DNA from 2 places in the Pseudoalteromonas sp. MMG013 genome. Region 2 is predicted to be linked to the other one. Evidence: predicted binding sites of a transcription regulator. Region 2 holds the regulator's gene; the other holds the start of a gene.
The links. The regulator NrdR, encoded in region 2, represses ribonucleotide reductase genes. The targets are predictions, from matches to a motif close to AAACACNANATNTNGTGTTT.

Region 1: a site for NrdR is predicted at 3,767-3,786, ahead of nrdA (class 1a ribonucleoside-diphosphate reductase subunit alpha). Genes of this name have one in related genera too.

What each region holds. Positions count from the first base shown of each region.
Region 1 covers NZ_JAGJEE010000032.1:39,643-47,702, reverse strand. Annotated here, with positions in the region: gene gyrA (DNA gyrase subunit A) at 1-1,949, opposite strand, end outside; gene ubiG (bifunctional 2-polyprenyl-6-hydroxyphenol methylase/3-demethylubiquinol 3-O-methyltransferase UbiG) at 2,141-2,851, shown strand; gene J8L98_RS20320 (HAD-IA family hydrolase) at 2,848-3,495, shown strand; gene nrdA (class 1a ribonucleoside-diphosphate reductase subunit alpha) at 3,857-6,142, shown strand; gene nrdB (class Ia ribonucleoside-diphosphate reductase subunit beta) at 6,192-7,322, shown strand; gene yfaE (class I ribonucleotide reductase maintenance protein YfaE) at 7,322-7,594, shown strand; gene J8L98_RS20300 (YaeQ family protein) at 7,618-8,060, opposite strand, start outside.
Region 2 covers NZ_JAGJEE010000006.1:74,373-82,432, reverse strand. Annotated here, with positions in the region: gene nusB (transcription antitermination factor NusB) at 1-235, opposite strand, end outside; gene ribE (6,7-dimethyl-8-ribityllumazine synthase) at 247-711, opposite strand; gene ribBA (bifunctional 3,4-dihydroxy-2-butanone-4-phosphate synthase/GTP cyclohydrolase II) at 861-1,973, opposite strand; gene J8L98_RS08220 (riboflavin synthase) at 2,006-2,662, opposite strand; gene ribD (bifunctional diaminohydroxyphosphoribosylaminopyrimidine deaminase/5-amino-6-(5-phosphoribosylamino)uracil reductase RibD) at 2,673-3,779, opposite strand; gene nrdR (transcriptional regulator NrdR) at 3,782-4,231, opposite strand; gene glyA (serine hydroxymethyltransferase) at 4,317-5,573, opposite strand; gene thrC (threonine synthase) at 5,825-7,108, opposite strand; gene thrB (homoserine kinase) at 7,110-8,048, opposite strand.

The DNA of each region.
Region 1 (8,060 bases), on a different contig from region 2:
GCCATCAATACGTATTTATCTTCCTCATACTCGCGTACTGGGAGAATGGTGGTAATACGCTCATCTGCTTCTAATGGCAATAGGTTAACAATTGGTTTGCCGCGTGCTGTACGTGATGCCAGTGGCAGTTGATACACTTTAAGCCAGTACATACGACCTGATGTCGAGAAACATAGAATTGTATCGTGCGTATTGGCAACCAATAAACGCTCTATGAAATCTTCATCTTTCATCTTAGTCGCGGCTTTACCTTTACCACCACGACGCTGGGCCTCATAATCTGACAACGGCTGATATTTCACATAACCTTCATGAGACAGCGTAACCACAACATCTTCTTCATTGATAAGATCTTCTAGACTAATATCGTGTGCTGCTGCACTGATCTCTGTACGACGCTCATCCCCGTAGGTTTCTTTAATTTGAACTAACTCATCACGAATAACTTCCATTAAACGCTCAGGAGAAGACAAAATAAATAGTAGTTCAGCAATGACATCTAACAGTTCTTGATATTCAGCTAGGATTTTTTCGTGTTCTAAGCCTGTCAGTTTATGTAAACGTAAATCTAAGATAGCTTGAGCCTGTTGCTCTGACAAATAATATTGGCCATCTCGAATACCCAACTCAGCAGCCAACCAATCTGGGCGTGCAACATTATCTTCGCCTGCTTTTTCAAGCATTGATTTAACTGAACCTAACTCCCACGGACGTGCGATTAGAGCTTGCTTCGCTTCAGAAGGGCTTGGAGACTTTCTGATCAATTCAATGATCGGGTCAATATTAGCCAACGCAATAGCAAGACCTTCAAGCGTATGCGCTCTATCTCTGGCCTTACGTAAATCAAATACGGTGCGACGCGTAACAACTTCTCGTCTGTGAACGATAAACGCATCTAGCATTTCTTTTAGGTTAAAACACTTAGGTTGGTTATTATCCAACGCAACCATGTTCATACCAAATACTGTTTGTAACTGAGTTTGCGAATATAAGTTATTTAAAATAACTTCTCCTACTTCGCCTCGTTTCACTTCAATTACAACACGCATCCCGTCTTTATCAGACTCGTCACGCAGTGCGCTGATCCCTTCGACTTTTTTGTCTTTGACCAGCTCAGCTATTTTTTCGATTAATCGTGCTTTGTTAACCTGATAAGGTAACTCATGCACAATAATTGTTTCTTTGCCTGTTTTCTCATCAACTTCGACTTCCGCACGAGCTCGCACATAAATTTTACCGCGACCCGTCTTGTAGGCTTGTTCAATTCCTTTTTTACCGTTGATAATTGCAGCGGTCGGAAAGTCAGGCCCTGGGATATAATCAATCAGTTCTTCAATAGTCAAATCAGGGTTTTGGATGAGCGCCAAACAGCCGTTAATAACTTCAGTCAAATTATGTGGCGGAATATTGGTCGCCATCCCAACAGCAATACCAGAAGACCCATTCACTAATAAGCTAGGGACCTTAGTTGGTAGTACATCTGGAATTTGCTCTGTTCCGTCGTAGTTAGGAACATAATCAACGGTTTCTTTTTCTAAATCAGCCAGCAACTCATGAGATATTTTTGCCATACGTACTTCGGTATAACGCATCGCAGCAGCTGAATCGCCGTCGACTGAACCGAAGTTACCTTGGCCGTCAACCAACATATAACGCAGAGAAAATGGTTGCGCCATACGTACGATAGTGTCGTACACTGCGCTGTCACCATGAGGGTGATATTTACCGATCACATCACCGACTACACGAGCCGATTTTTTGTAAGGCTTATTCCAGTCATTTTTTAACTCATTCATCGCGAACAATACACGACGGTGAACGGGCTTTAACCCATCCCGTACGTCAGGTAATGCACGCCCTACAATTACACTCATTGCGTAATCTAGGTATGAATTTTTGAGTTCATCTTCAATATTGACTGGCAGGATTTCATTGGCGAGATCAGTCATTCGATTCCACTTTCCTTCAGTGTCTATCTCTTTTATGTCAAACTAGTCAGACTTATGACAAAGAGATTGAGTTATTATTAATTTCTGAATAGCTATGCTAACACACTTTTTTATAATTTACAGGCGCAAGATTTTAGTGATTTTAATCTGACCCTGCTTATAATGCGCTCAGATTAACGAGGAAGTTTTTTATGACCGAACATCAAAATGTAGATCCACAAGAAATAGCAAAATTTGAAGACATTGCTCAGCAATGGTGGGATACAGAAGGCGAATTCAAACCATTACATGACATAAACCCATTACGGCTAGACTTTATCAGTCACCGAAGCCAAGGTTTATTTGAGAAAACTGTACTCGATGTAGGCTGTGGTGGCGGCATACTCACTGAAAGTATGGCCAAACTTGGTGCAAATGCCACAGGCATTGATATGGGGCAAGAGCCATTAAACGTAGCAAAGCTGCATAGCTTAGAAGCGGGTGTTAAAGTTAATTATCAAAAAATACCTGCTGAAACATTCGCACAGCAAAACCCCGAGCAGTTCGATGTCGTTACCTGTATGGAAATGTTAGAACATGTCCCCGATCCTGCTTCTATCATTAAAGCGGTTGCAGCACTGGCTAAACCCGGCGCGCATGTTTTTTTCTCAACCCTCAATAAAACCACCAAAGCGTACCTGCTAGCCATTGTTGGAGCAGAGAAAGTATTGAAAATGGTGCCAGAAGGCACCCATGACCATGATAAGTTCATTCGCCCTTCCACACTGATTAAATGGGCTGAACAGTGTGACTTAAAAGTAAGAGCCAGTGCAGGAATTAACTATAACCCACTCTCAAAAACATTTACGTTAACTGACGATGTAAGTGTTAATTACATCCTCCACTTTGAGAAATTAGCATGATAGAAGCTGTCATTTTTGATTTAGATGGAACATTACTCAATACTTGTGACGATTTAGGTGCTGCACTCAATCATACTTTAAAGTTGCATGGCTTACCTGAAGTCAGTAAAGCAGCATATAGCCCAGCTATCTCTAACGGCGTTAAAGCGCTACTAGAAGTTGGGTTCGGTGACAAGCTGACGGACTATGATGTTGAACAGCTGCGCCAACATGTTTTAGATTATTACGCAAATAATTTAGCGGTATATAGTCATTGCTTTGAAGGTATTAGTACTTTGCTACAGTCACTCAACGATGCAAATATACAAATCGCAATTATGACAAACAAGCCAACTTTCCTAACGCTGCCGCTACTGAAAAAAATAGATGAACTCAAAAACATCCGTGTTGTTGTGTGTGGAGACACGCTCTCAGAAGCAAAGCCATCCCCCAAACCATTATTGCATGCAGCGCATCAATTAAACGTTAACCCAGAAAGATGTTACTACGTTGGGGACGCAGAAAGAGACATACAAGCAGCTAAGGCAGCTAAAATGCGTCCTGTTGCTGCACTGTGGGGATATGTTCCTAGTGAGACAATTGCACGGTCGTGGGCCGCGGATCTGAATCTTACTAACCCTGTGGGACTACTTCAGCACATTTAGTATTATAAAATCAGACAAAGCACCATATGTAGTGTTTTGTCTGTATTTTGATACCTAGCTGCATATAAAAAAATCAGTCAGTTTTTTTTTTCAATTTACAAAAAAATAGTCTTCATTGAGTTGATTTTTTCATGGCGGCTTAGTGTATAAAACCTCAAAGGTTAATGAACACTAACACAATGCAATTATCCCTAAGTTATCCACAATTGAGAGCAAGTTGTTCTATTGCAAAATTGCCATAACCCCACTATCTTGTGATCCGCAGGGGCACTCCCACCATATATAGTGGTTAAAAGCTAAGCAATTGTTGTCTCAGCGATCAATATAAAAATACACATTCCGAAGGAATACAGGCACAACTATGAACCAACAGCTATCTGTCAGTAAAAGAAACGGCCGAAAAGAGCCGCTCGATTTAGATAAAATCCACCGCGTTATCACGTGGGCTGCGGAAGGTCTAAATAATGTTTCTGTGTCACAAGTTGAACTTAAGTCACATATTCAGTTTTATGATGGCATTCGCACTGAAGACATCCATGAAACAATCATAAAAGCCGCTGCCGATTTAATTGATAAAGACTCTCCTGACTATCAATACCTTGCTGCCAGACTAGCCATATTCCACCTTCGGAAAAAAGCGTATGGTCAATTTGAGCCACCTCGCTTATATGACCACATTACTAAATTGGTCGAAGACAAGCGCTATGATCAACATTTATTGGTTGATTATACAGAAGCAGAATTACACGAGCTTGATGCTTACTTAGATCATTCTCGAGATCTTAATTTTAGCTATGCCGCGGTTAAGCAGCTCGAAGGTAAATATTTAGTACAAAACCGAGTAACCGGAGAAATCTATGAAAGCGCTCAGTTCTTATATATCTTAGTTGCCGCAAGCTTATTCTCTGATTACCCAAAAGAAACGCGTATTGATTATATCAAACGCTTTTACGATGCAATTTCATTGTTCAAGATATCATTACCAACCCCCATTATGGCGGGTGTACGTACACCAACACGTCAGTTTAGTTCATGCGTACTCATTGAGTGTGGTGATAGCTTAGATTCTATCAATGCGACTTCGTCCGCGATTGTTAAGTACGTGAGCCAACGTGCAGGTATTGGTATAAATGCAGGTAGAATTCGTGCTTTAGGTAGCCCTATTCGCAACGGTGAGGCATACCATACTGGATGTATTCCATTTTATAAGCACTTCCAAACTGCTGTTAAAAGCTGCTCACAAGGTGGTGTACGCGGTGGTGCTGCCACATTGTTCTACCCACTTTGGCATTTAGAAGTAGAAAATTTACTGGTTCTAAAGAATAACCGCGGTGTTGAAGAAAACCGAGTTCGCCATTTAGACTACGGCGTACAGTTTAACAAAACTATGTATGCCCGCTTGATTAAAGATGATTACATCACGCTATTTAGTCCTTCAGACGTACCGGGCTTATACGACGCATTTTTTGAAGATCAAGACAAGTTCGAATCACTATATGTGCAGTACGAGCAAGATGAATCTATTCGTAAGAAACGTATAAAGGCCATCGAATTATTCTCTATGTTTGCACAAGAGCGCGCAAGCACGGGCAGAATTTATCTGCAAAATGTTGATCATTGTAATACGCATAGCCCGTTCGATTCGAAAGTTGCTCCTATTCGCCAGTCTAATTTGTGCCTAGAAATAGCATTACCGACAAAGCCACTAAACAATGTAAATGATGCGGAAGGCGAAATTGCATTGTGTACACTGTCGGCATTTAACTTAGGCGCCCTCGAATCATTAGACGAGCTTGATGAGCTTGCTGATTTGGCCGTACGTGCACTCGACAACTTACTGGATTTCCAAGATTACCCTGTGCCGGCTGCGCATACAGCGACAATGGGTAGAAGAACACTCGGTATAGGTGTTATCAACTACGCTTACTACCTTGCTAAAAACGGTGTAAAATATTCAGATGGCAGTGCTAATGGCCTGACACACCAAACATTTGAAGCTATTCAATATTATTTAATGAAAGCATCAAATACTTTGGCGAAAGAACGCGGCGCATGTCCATTATTTAATGAAACCACGTACTCTCAAGGCATTATGCCCATAGACACCTATAAGCGTGATCTAGACAAAGTATGTGATGAAGCATTAAAGCTTGATTGGGACGCGCTACGTGCCAGCATTAAAGAACATGGTATGCGTAACTCAACGCTATCAGCCTTAATGCCATCTGAAACATCGTCGCAAATATCAAATGCGACCAATGGTATTGAACCACCTCGGGGTCATATCAGTGTCAAAGCAAGTAAAGATGGCATTTTAAAGCAGGTCGTTCCAGAGTATGAACGCTTGAAAGACAACTATGAGTTGCTTTGGGATATTCCGTCTAACGATGGCTACCTTGCACTCGTTGGTATTATGCAAAAATTTGTTGACCAAACTATTTCTGCTAACACCAACTACGACCCGAATAAATTTGAAGGTGGTAAAGTTCCAATGAAACTACTGCTGAAAGATTTGCTTACTGCATACAAATTAGGGGTAAAAACGCTTTATTATCATAATACCCGTGATGGCGCTTCTGATGCTCATGATGAAATGAAACCAGAAGTTGAAGATGATGGCTGTGAAGGCGGCGCGTGTAAAATTTAAGCTTTAGCGGGCCTTTTCGGCCCGCCCTCTTTAGTATCGAGTATTAACTATGTCCTATTCTACGTTTAGCAGAAAACACAACGATCAACTACAGGAGCCAATGTTTTTTGGCCAAACTGTAAACGTTTCTCGTTATGACCAACAAAAGTACCCTATTTTTGAAAAGCTGATTGAAAAACAACTGTCTTTTTTCTGGCGACCAGAAGAAGTCGATGTGAGTAAAGATAAAATAGATTTTCAGGCACTGCCTGAACACGAAAAACATATATTTTTAAGTAACTTGAAATACCAAACACTATTAGATAGTGTCCAAGGTCGTTCTCCTAACGTTGCACTATTGCCGATTGTATCTATCCCTGAATTAGAAACTTGGATTGAGACATGGGCGTTCAGCGAAACAATTCATAGTCGCTCATATACGCACATTATTCGTAATGTAACGCAGTCACCTGAACTTATTTTTGATGACATTGTCAGCAACGACAAAATTAATGAGCGTGCTGATGCCGTCACGCGTTATTATGATGCTTTGATTGAGCAAGTCTCTCTATTTAACTTGTATGGTGAGGGTAAACATGAGGTCAATGGCAAAACTGTTGTAATTAGTTTATTCGAGTTGAAAAAACTACTTTACCTTTGCGTCATGTCGGTAAATATCTTAGAAGCTATTCGTTTTTACGTCAGCTTTGCGTGTTCGTTTGCTTTTGCAGAACGTGAGTTAATGGAAGGCAATGCAAAAATCATTAAGTTAATTGCGCGTGATGAAGCACTCCATTTATCTGGTACACAACATATGCTCAACATTATGCAAGAAGGCAAGGACGACCCTGAAATGGCAATCGTCGCTGCACAATGTAAAGACGAAGCAATCGCGATGTTTGTAGAAGCTGCTGAGCAAGAAAAAGAATGGGCTGAGTACTTATTTAAAGATGGCTCAATGATTGGCCTAAATAAAGATATTTTATGCCAGTATGTCGAGTACATCACTAATACACGTATGACTGCCGTCGGCTTACCAACACAATTTGAAAAAAAATCTAACCCAATCCCTTGGATCAATGCGTGGTTAATTTCAGATAATGTCCAAGTTGCACCACAAGAAGCTGAAATTAGCTCCTATCTTGTTGGACAAATAGACTCAAAGGTTGATGCCTCTGACTTCGGTGATTTTGACTTGTAATGGTTGAAAAACCCTACCCTGTGATATCGATAACAGATCACGATGAGCCACTTGAATTTGTGGCTCATTCCCCAACTCTATTACATACATTGGAAGCTGCAAATATAGATGTACCATATCAATGTCGTGAAGGGTTTTGTGGGGCGTGCAGAGCACAGCTCAATGAGGGGAAAATCACCTATAATCAAGAGCCTCTCGCTTTTGTACGAGAAGGAGAGATATTACTATGCTGCTCTCGCCCCCTCTCTAACATTAAAATTACGCTGCTATAGAAACAAGTTGCCCCTAGCGGGTTTTAGAGCAGTTGAGCAACACTGGTTTCATAGTATTCATGCTTATCACTAATGCTCAGTTGATTTTGTTCAATCACCACATCCCAATGCAAGCTGCGACTTAATGCATCACTTAATGCATCTACAAACTGTGCTTCAAGAGAAAAAACACTTAAATTATCTATCAAATGTAATCTTTGCGACACCTCATCAAACCACACATCATTTTCTTTTATTAAAATCACCAATTTACCAAACAATTTAGCGAGTCGTATGATCTCATCGAACTCCAAGGTATTTGCATACAAAGCCACGGTAATATAGCCAGTATCATCTTCCAGCCATACATCCGGCTTTTGTTTGTCTGAGTTGGCGTTTAAATTTGCTTTTTGATCATAAGATATCGCGCACAATCCTACTATTTTAAGTACAAAATGCTCAAGAGATTCAGACTTTTGTAACGCAG
Region 2 (8,060 bases):
TATCTAAATCATCAAATGGACGAGATAAGTGAGGAGTAACAATTTCATCAAGCTGTTTTTGATTAACTGCAACGCCACGCGCTAAGTCTTTAAAATACTCAACATCCACTTTCGTAACATCATTTTCAATCAACATTTGTTGCTCGATGTCACCAATTGGGTTGCCACTTAATTGCCATGAGTACACGGCTTGTAGTGCTAATACGCGCGCTTTACGTCTTGCTGCTGGTTTCACTGAGGATCCTCTTAAATTTTATCGAGTACGTTAACCATTTCTAGCGCACCAAGTGCAGCTTCGCCACCTTTGTTGCCCATCTTAGTTCCCGCACGTTCAATAGCTTGCTCGATACTTTCAGTGGTCAAAACACCAAATGCAACTGGAATATCATAATCTAATGAAACACTTGCTAATCCTTTGTTGGATTCATTTGCAACCAAATCAAAGTGTGGCGTACCACCACGAATAATCACACCCAGTGCAATTATTGCGTCAAACTCTTTCTTCATTGCAATACGTTTCGCAGCAAGAGGCAATTCTACAGCACCCGGAACATATACCACAGTAATATCATCATCACTGACACCGCCTGTGCGTTTTAACTCATCAACAGCACCGTCGAGTAAACTGCTTCCGATGAAGTCATTGAAACGTGATATGACAATGGCAAATTTCTTGCCTGGCGCGTACTTGTTACCTTCAATAATATTCATTAGATGATCCTAATCTTGTGTAATACCACACCTACCCTCTTACATAGGAGTAGCTTGGTATGAGCAATTGCCAAATTGGTGCGCATAATAGCACAACTTTAGCTTTCCCCAAACAACCTTTAATCACGCAAATATATGCGCCTCAGTAGCTATTTGGGTTCAACGTATTCTACGACTTCTAAATGAAAGCCAGAAAGCGCATGATACTTTTTAGGCATACTCATTAAACGCATTTTTTGAATACCTAAATCGGCCAAAATCTGCGACCCAACACCAACAGTACGAGATGTACCTTGAAACTTACGATGATTAACACTTTCGCCAGCATCTTCTGCAGAAAATGCTTTTACCATCGCTTCAATGTCAGTTGGATCTTCTTGTTTTCCTAGAATCACAAGCACGCCATTATTTTCACTAATATGCTTCATTGCACTGTGCAAACTCCAGCTACGATCTGCACCTCGGTCGGAAAGTAACACATCATTAAATGTGCTTTGTAAATGTACTCGCACCAATGTAGGTTCACTCGTACTGATTTCACCGCGCTTCATCACATAATGCAGCTGACTATCAATTGTATCTTTATAAGTTACTAAGTTAAATTCACCAAACTCAGTTGGTAATTTACATTCAGCGACTTTTTCTATCGTTGTTTCATTGAGATTTCTATATTCAATGAGGTCAGCAATAGTGCCAATTTTTATCCCGTGCTCCTTTGCAAAAACCTCAAGCTGTGGACGACGTGCCATCGTGCCGTCGGCATTCAATATTTCAACGATAACAGATGAAGGCTCCAAACCAGCCAAGCGCGCTAAGTCACACCCCGCCTCGGTATGACCTGCCCGAGTCAAGACACCACCAGCTTGTGCCATAATTGGAAAAATGTGGCCTGGTTGTACAATATCTTGCGGTACGGCACCTTTGGCTACCGCAGCTTGCACAGTCCGCGCTCGGTCAGCAGCAGATATGCCTGTTGTTACGCCCTTCGCAGCTTCTATAGACATGGTAAAGTTAGTTGAAAACTGTGCACCATTATTGCGAACCATCAATGGTAAGTCTAATTGCTGACAACGCTCTTGAGTCATTGTTAGACAAATAAGCCCACGACCATGAGTGGCCATAAAGTTAATTGTATCAGCCGAAATGTGTTCAGCTGCCACAATTAAATCCCCTTCGTTTTCGCGGTCTTCATCATCCATTAAAATAACCATTTTACCGGCTTTTATATCATCAATGATCTCTTGCGCACTATTTAAATTCATAATTTACCTGTCTATTTTGATTTGCTATCGGGTTACTTTATAAAGCCCGCTTTGGCTAACAAATTCGTTGTGAGAGTTGATTCTTTCGCTGGCATTTGCGCCCCTTGTATCAAACGCTCTAAATAACGAGAAATTTGATCGACTTCTAAATTAACCTTTGAGCCAACTTGAAAGTCTACAATGGTGGTTTCTTGTGCCGTATGGGGTACGATTGTCAGTTTAAATTTGTTTTCTTTTATCTCATTGACTGTCAAGCTTATACCATCAATTGCAACTGAGCCTTTATAAGGAATATATTTCATTAGGTCATCTGGTACTGCTAACCAATACTCTGTCGCTCGTGCATTTGACGTTACACTTTCAATCGTGGCTACACCATCAACATGACCTGACACTAAATGCCCTCCAAGTCGCGATATCGGTTGCAAGGCCTTCTCTAAATTCACTTTTTGACCCACTTTATACTGTGCAAACAATGTCAGTTGTAAAGTCTCATTTGATAGGTCAGCTTTAAAACCATCACTATACTTTTCAATAACAGTCAGGCACACACCATTGGTTGCGATGCTGTCTCCAAGCTTCACATCATTCATCTCTAACGTGTCACTTTTTACTCGAACAGTTAAATCACCGTGGTTGGCTGACAACTCAGTGAGCGTGCCGGTTGCTTCAATTATACCTGTAAACATAATGCCTCTATCAGCTTGGTCTTAATATTAAACGAACGTCTTCATCTATGCGTTCAACACTCGTAAAATTAAGTGTCGCTATATCATTCATGCATGCTATTGTTTGTGTGTTAAACAACCCACGTCCATCATGGCCAATTATTTTAGGGGCGAGATAAATAACAAATTCATCTATTAGTGTTTGTTGATGAAAAACACCAGCCAAAGTTGCCCCAGCTTCAAGCCATACTCGATTAATACCGCGTTGAGCGAGCAAAGCCAATGCCGCATGACAATTAATTTTTAGTTTGCTATCAGGAACAACCACTTGTTCTACAAAGTGCGGCCAGTCATGCGAATTATCAAGACTGGTTCTTAAAATAATAACGGGGGAATCAATTTTAAACAAAGGTAAGTTTGGTGAGAGTCTATTTTGTGAATCAAATATGACTCTGGTAGGCTGACGTAATTGCTTACCTTCAGGAAGAGAAATATCACACTCACTTTCACGTACATTCATTTTTGCATCGTCAACTAAAACGGTGTCGGCCCCCGTAAGGACAGCACAACTTCGGGCCCTAAATATTTGTACATCTCTTCGTGCAGCTGAAGAAGTTATCCACTTACTTTGACCATTACTCAACGCGGTTTTTCCATCCACTGACGCTGCCAGCTTACAACTTACAAATGGGAGTCCAAATTCCATTCGCTTAAGAAAGCCATCATTTAAGGCCCGAGCCTGTTCCTCTAATAACCCAAACGCTGTTTCAACTCCCGCCTGTTTTAGCATGGCTAAACCACGGCCGGCAACCTGTGGATTTGGATCCACCATAGCTGCAATCACTTTGTTCACACCTGCATCAATCAAGCCTTTTGCGCACGGTGGTGTTTTCCCAAAGTGGCTACAAGGTTCTAATGTAACGTAAACCGTAGCACCTCTCGCTTGAGTGCCAGCTTCTCGAAGAGCATGAACTTCAGCATGGCTTTCTCCAGCCTGTTGGTGAAAGCCTTCACCAACAATACGACCATTTTTTACAATGACACATCCCACATTTGGGTTTGGTGTGGTGGTATATTGACCTTGCTGTGCTAACTCAATTGCACGCGTCATATATGACTTATCTTGTTCACTAAACACCGCTAATCCCCTAACCGTGCTATTTCTTCACCAAACTCTCGTACATCCTCAAAAGAGCGATATACCGACGCAAAGCGCACATAAGCTACTTTATCTAGCTTTTTTAAGGCTTGCATTATGCATTCACCAATCATATGACTTGGGATCTCACGTTCACCTGTGGCTCGAATAGTAGATTTAATCTCATGAATCACTTCATCTACTTGCTCGGTACTGACAGGTCTTTTTTCCAGAGCTCGGTGCAACCCATTAATGAGTTTATCTTCATTAAACGGCTCCCTTGAACCATCTTGCTTAATCACTCTTGGCATCACAAGTTCGGCACCTTCGAAGGTGGTAAAACGCTCATGACATTCAATACATTCGCGACGACGACGCACTTGATGACCAGAGCTCACAAGGCGCGAGTCAATTACTTTTGTGTCTTTGGCGGTACAAAATGGGCAATGCATAGTTGTTCACTTATAACTGGATACAAAAAAGGCCGCTAAATAGCGGCCTTAATGATATCAAAAATCTCTAATTGTGTGCGCTAAATTATGCGTAAACGGGTAATTTAGCACAGATAGCTTTCACTTTTTCTTTTACATCCGCTTGTACTGACTCATCATTAATATTGTCTAGTACATCACAAATCCATCCAGCCAATTCACGAGACTCTGACTCTTTAAAGCCGCGACGCGTAATCGCAGGAGAGCCTATACGCAAACCCGATGTCACAAATGGTGAACGAGGATCATTTGGTACTGAATTCTTATTAACCGTAATATTGGCACGGCCTAATGCAGCATCTGCATCTTTACCCGTGATATCTTTATCAATAAGGTCCAGTAAAAACAAATGGTTTTCAGTTTTTCCAGAAACTACCTTATAGCCTCGTTCTTGTAAAACCGACACCATCGTTTGAGCATTTTTAACAACTTGCGTTTGATATGCTTTAAATTCAGGTTGAAGTGCTTCTTTAAACGCAACAGCTTTAGCCGCAATAACATGACATAGAGGGCCACCTTGGCCGCCAGGGAATACTGCACTGTTCAGTTTTTTATAAATCGCTTCATCATCACATGCCGAAATGATCAAACCACCGCGCGGACCAGCAAGTGTTTTATGTGTTGTCGTGGTGACAACATGTGCGTGAGGCACAGGGCTTGGATACACACCAGCAGCAATTAAACCTGCAACGTGCGCCATATCAACAAATAAATATGCACCGACTTTATCTGCAATTTCTCGGAATTTAGCCCAGTCAACAATGCCAGAGTAAGCAGAGAACCCACCGATGATCATTTTAGGTTTATGCTCAAGCGCTAACGCTTCTACTTGCTCATAATCAATCTCACCCGTTGCTTCATTAAGTCCGTATTGCACTGCATTATACAATTTACCAGAAAAGCTCACATGAGAACCATGAGTCAAATGGCCACCATGGGCTAAGCTCATACCAAGTACAGTATCACCAGCGTCTAACAGCGCTAAAAATACCGCTGCATTTGCTTGAGAACCGGCATGCGGCTGAACATTGGCGTAAGTTGAGCCAAAGAGTGCATTAGCACGATCAATCGCTAGCTGCTCAACAACATCGACATGCTCACAACCACCGTAGTAACGCTTACCTGGGTAACCTTCTGCGTATTTATTTGTTAACTGCGAACCCTGCGCTTCAAGAACGCGTGGGCTACAGTAGTTTTCAGACGCGATAAGTTCAATGTGTTCTTCTTGACGAGTTGTTTCAAGCTCAATCGCGTTAAATAATTCTGGATCAAAGTCTGCAATGTTCATGTTACGTTCTAACATGGGGTCTCCTAGGGGCACGTAAAGGTATAAAAGCCGTATTGTACGCTCTAATGCGTGTATTGCCTATGCTGTAGGCGTGAGCATATTTAAACAGGGATTGAATTTATTTCACAGTGTTTATGCAATGATATTTTTTTATTTAAACATTTATAATTTTAATAAATAAAAACCAGTGAATTAAAGTTATTAATATAAGAGCCGAACAAGTCGACTCTTAAATATCTATCATCACGATATATCGATTTTAATCTCTATAACAGTTTTTCAAACATCGCCGCTTTTAATTGTTGATAATCTGCACCCAACGGTTGCGCTAAACAGCTTTTATCTAACGCGTCTTGCAAAACGCGAGGCATCGCAATTTCTTGACCTAACACATTTTCAACTGACTCTTTAAATTTAGCGGGGTGCGCCGTTGCTAAAAATATACCGATGCTATTTTCACCTTTATCATGGCGTAGCCCTTCGAACGCAATAGCTGTATGTGGCTCAGCGATATACCCTGTATGGGCAATTTCTCGCATCACTTTCTCTGTCACTTGCTCAGACACGCTACGTGAATAAAAATCATGTTTACTAAACTGCTCAGAGTCCAACATGCTTTGCACTCTTGGCCAATTATTAGGTTTACTCACATCCATTGCGTTTGATAATGATTCCATTGTTGCTTTTGGTGCCCAATCACCAGAGTGAACAAATCGTGGAACAGTGTCATTTTGATTTGTTGTTGCTGATAGCTTCGCAATAGGCAAACCAATGACAGAACCTATCATCGCAGCACACACATTGCCAAAATTACCACTTGGCACCGATACATGCACATTATCACGCTCTGATTTCGGTAATTGCGCTAAGGCTTCAAAATAATAGCAAACTTGCGCCACTAAACGGCTTATATTAATTGAATTTGCAGAGTTAAGTCCTAATTTATTTTTTAGCTCTTCATCTAAAAAGGCTTGTTTTACTAGTGCCTGACAATCATCAAAACTACCATCAACCGCATAACAATGTATATTTTCACCTAAAGTGGTGAATAGTTTTTGCTGAGCCAGCGATATTTTGCCTTCAGGATATAAAATTACCACATCAACATTGGCTTTTTTATAAAATGCGTGAGCAACAGCCGCGCCCGTATCTCCGCTAGTTGCGGTTAAAATAGTGACGCGTTCACCTTGATTGAATAACCCCACACATTCAGCCATAAAACGCCCACCAAAGTCTTTAAACGCAAGCGTTGGTCCATGAAAGAGTTCCAAGCAATAGTTTTTATCATCTACTTTCTCTAACTTCACCGGAAAGTTAAAAGCCCGCTGAACCATGTCTGCTAATGTATCTTTAGGCAATTCATTGCCAATTAAATGTGCAAGTATTTCTGTACTTCGCTCTACAAATGGCAAATCAAGTAATGCATCTACATCGCTGAGTTTTCGTAAATCAGTGGGGAAAAATACACCTTGATTTCGTCCTAACCCCGTTTTTACCGCCTCCGTAAAGGATACCTGTTGTTGTTTATCTTTTAAATTTACGAGGTTCATTTTAAACTCCTAAAGAAATGGCACGAGTACCACGATTGTCTAGCTTGCAAATATGGCTGAAGCCATGCGCATTAATATAATTTTTTTCCAACCACTGCTGACAATGTTCAGCTGCGGCCAACGACTTACAAATAGTGAACAACGTCGGGCCTGCTCCTGAAATACTCACGATTTCAGCACCCAATTTAGGTAGTGCCGATTTTGCCTCACTAAAACCAGCTATTAATGACTGCCTGTAGGGTTCAGCCAATTTATCTTCCATAAGTTCTAATGCTTCATCAAAACGTCCTACTTGCATTAGTAAGCAGTAACTCGCTAACCGCTGTGCAAATTCAACCGCTTCATGATTGCTCAGACTAGCCGGTAGTACTCCTCTCGCTTTAGCAGTATTTAAAGCAAAACCTGGGAAAGCAGCAACATAGTGCCAATCTTCACTGACAGGAACACTGACTGCCTTGTTGGGGACCAAATGGGAAGTTAGCTGCAACCCACCTAGGTAACACGGGGTGATATTGTCGTAGTGGCGAGCACCACTAACCTTCCCCTCAAAGTCAGCCATTAACTCAATCAGTGCTTCCTGAGATAACTTCGTTTGTGCAAACTCATTTAACGCGGCAAATGTTGCCACAACCGAGCAAGCACTAGAGCCTAGCCCCGATCCTATCGGCAAACGCTTTTCAAGAGTTAACGACACGCTTGGCATATCTGAAGCCACATGTTCTCGAAAATGCACCAAACATTGATACGCTAAGTTTTCTTGCGCGCTCTTTGGCAACTTTTCGGCATATGGGCCAACACAAAAAAATGCATCGTTGTCCGCATGTTCAAGATGAACAACATCGCCAAGTAAAGTACCATCAATGGGCGCTAATGCAGCCCCTAAGGAATCAAAACCAACACAAAAATTACCAATGGATGCCGGTGCATAAATAGATATCATTATGCGTAACTC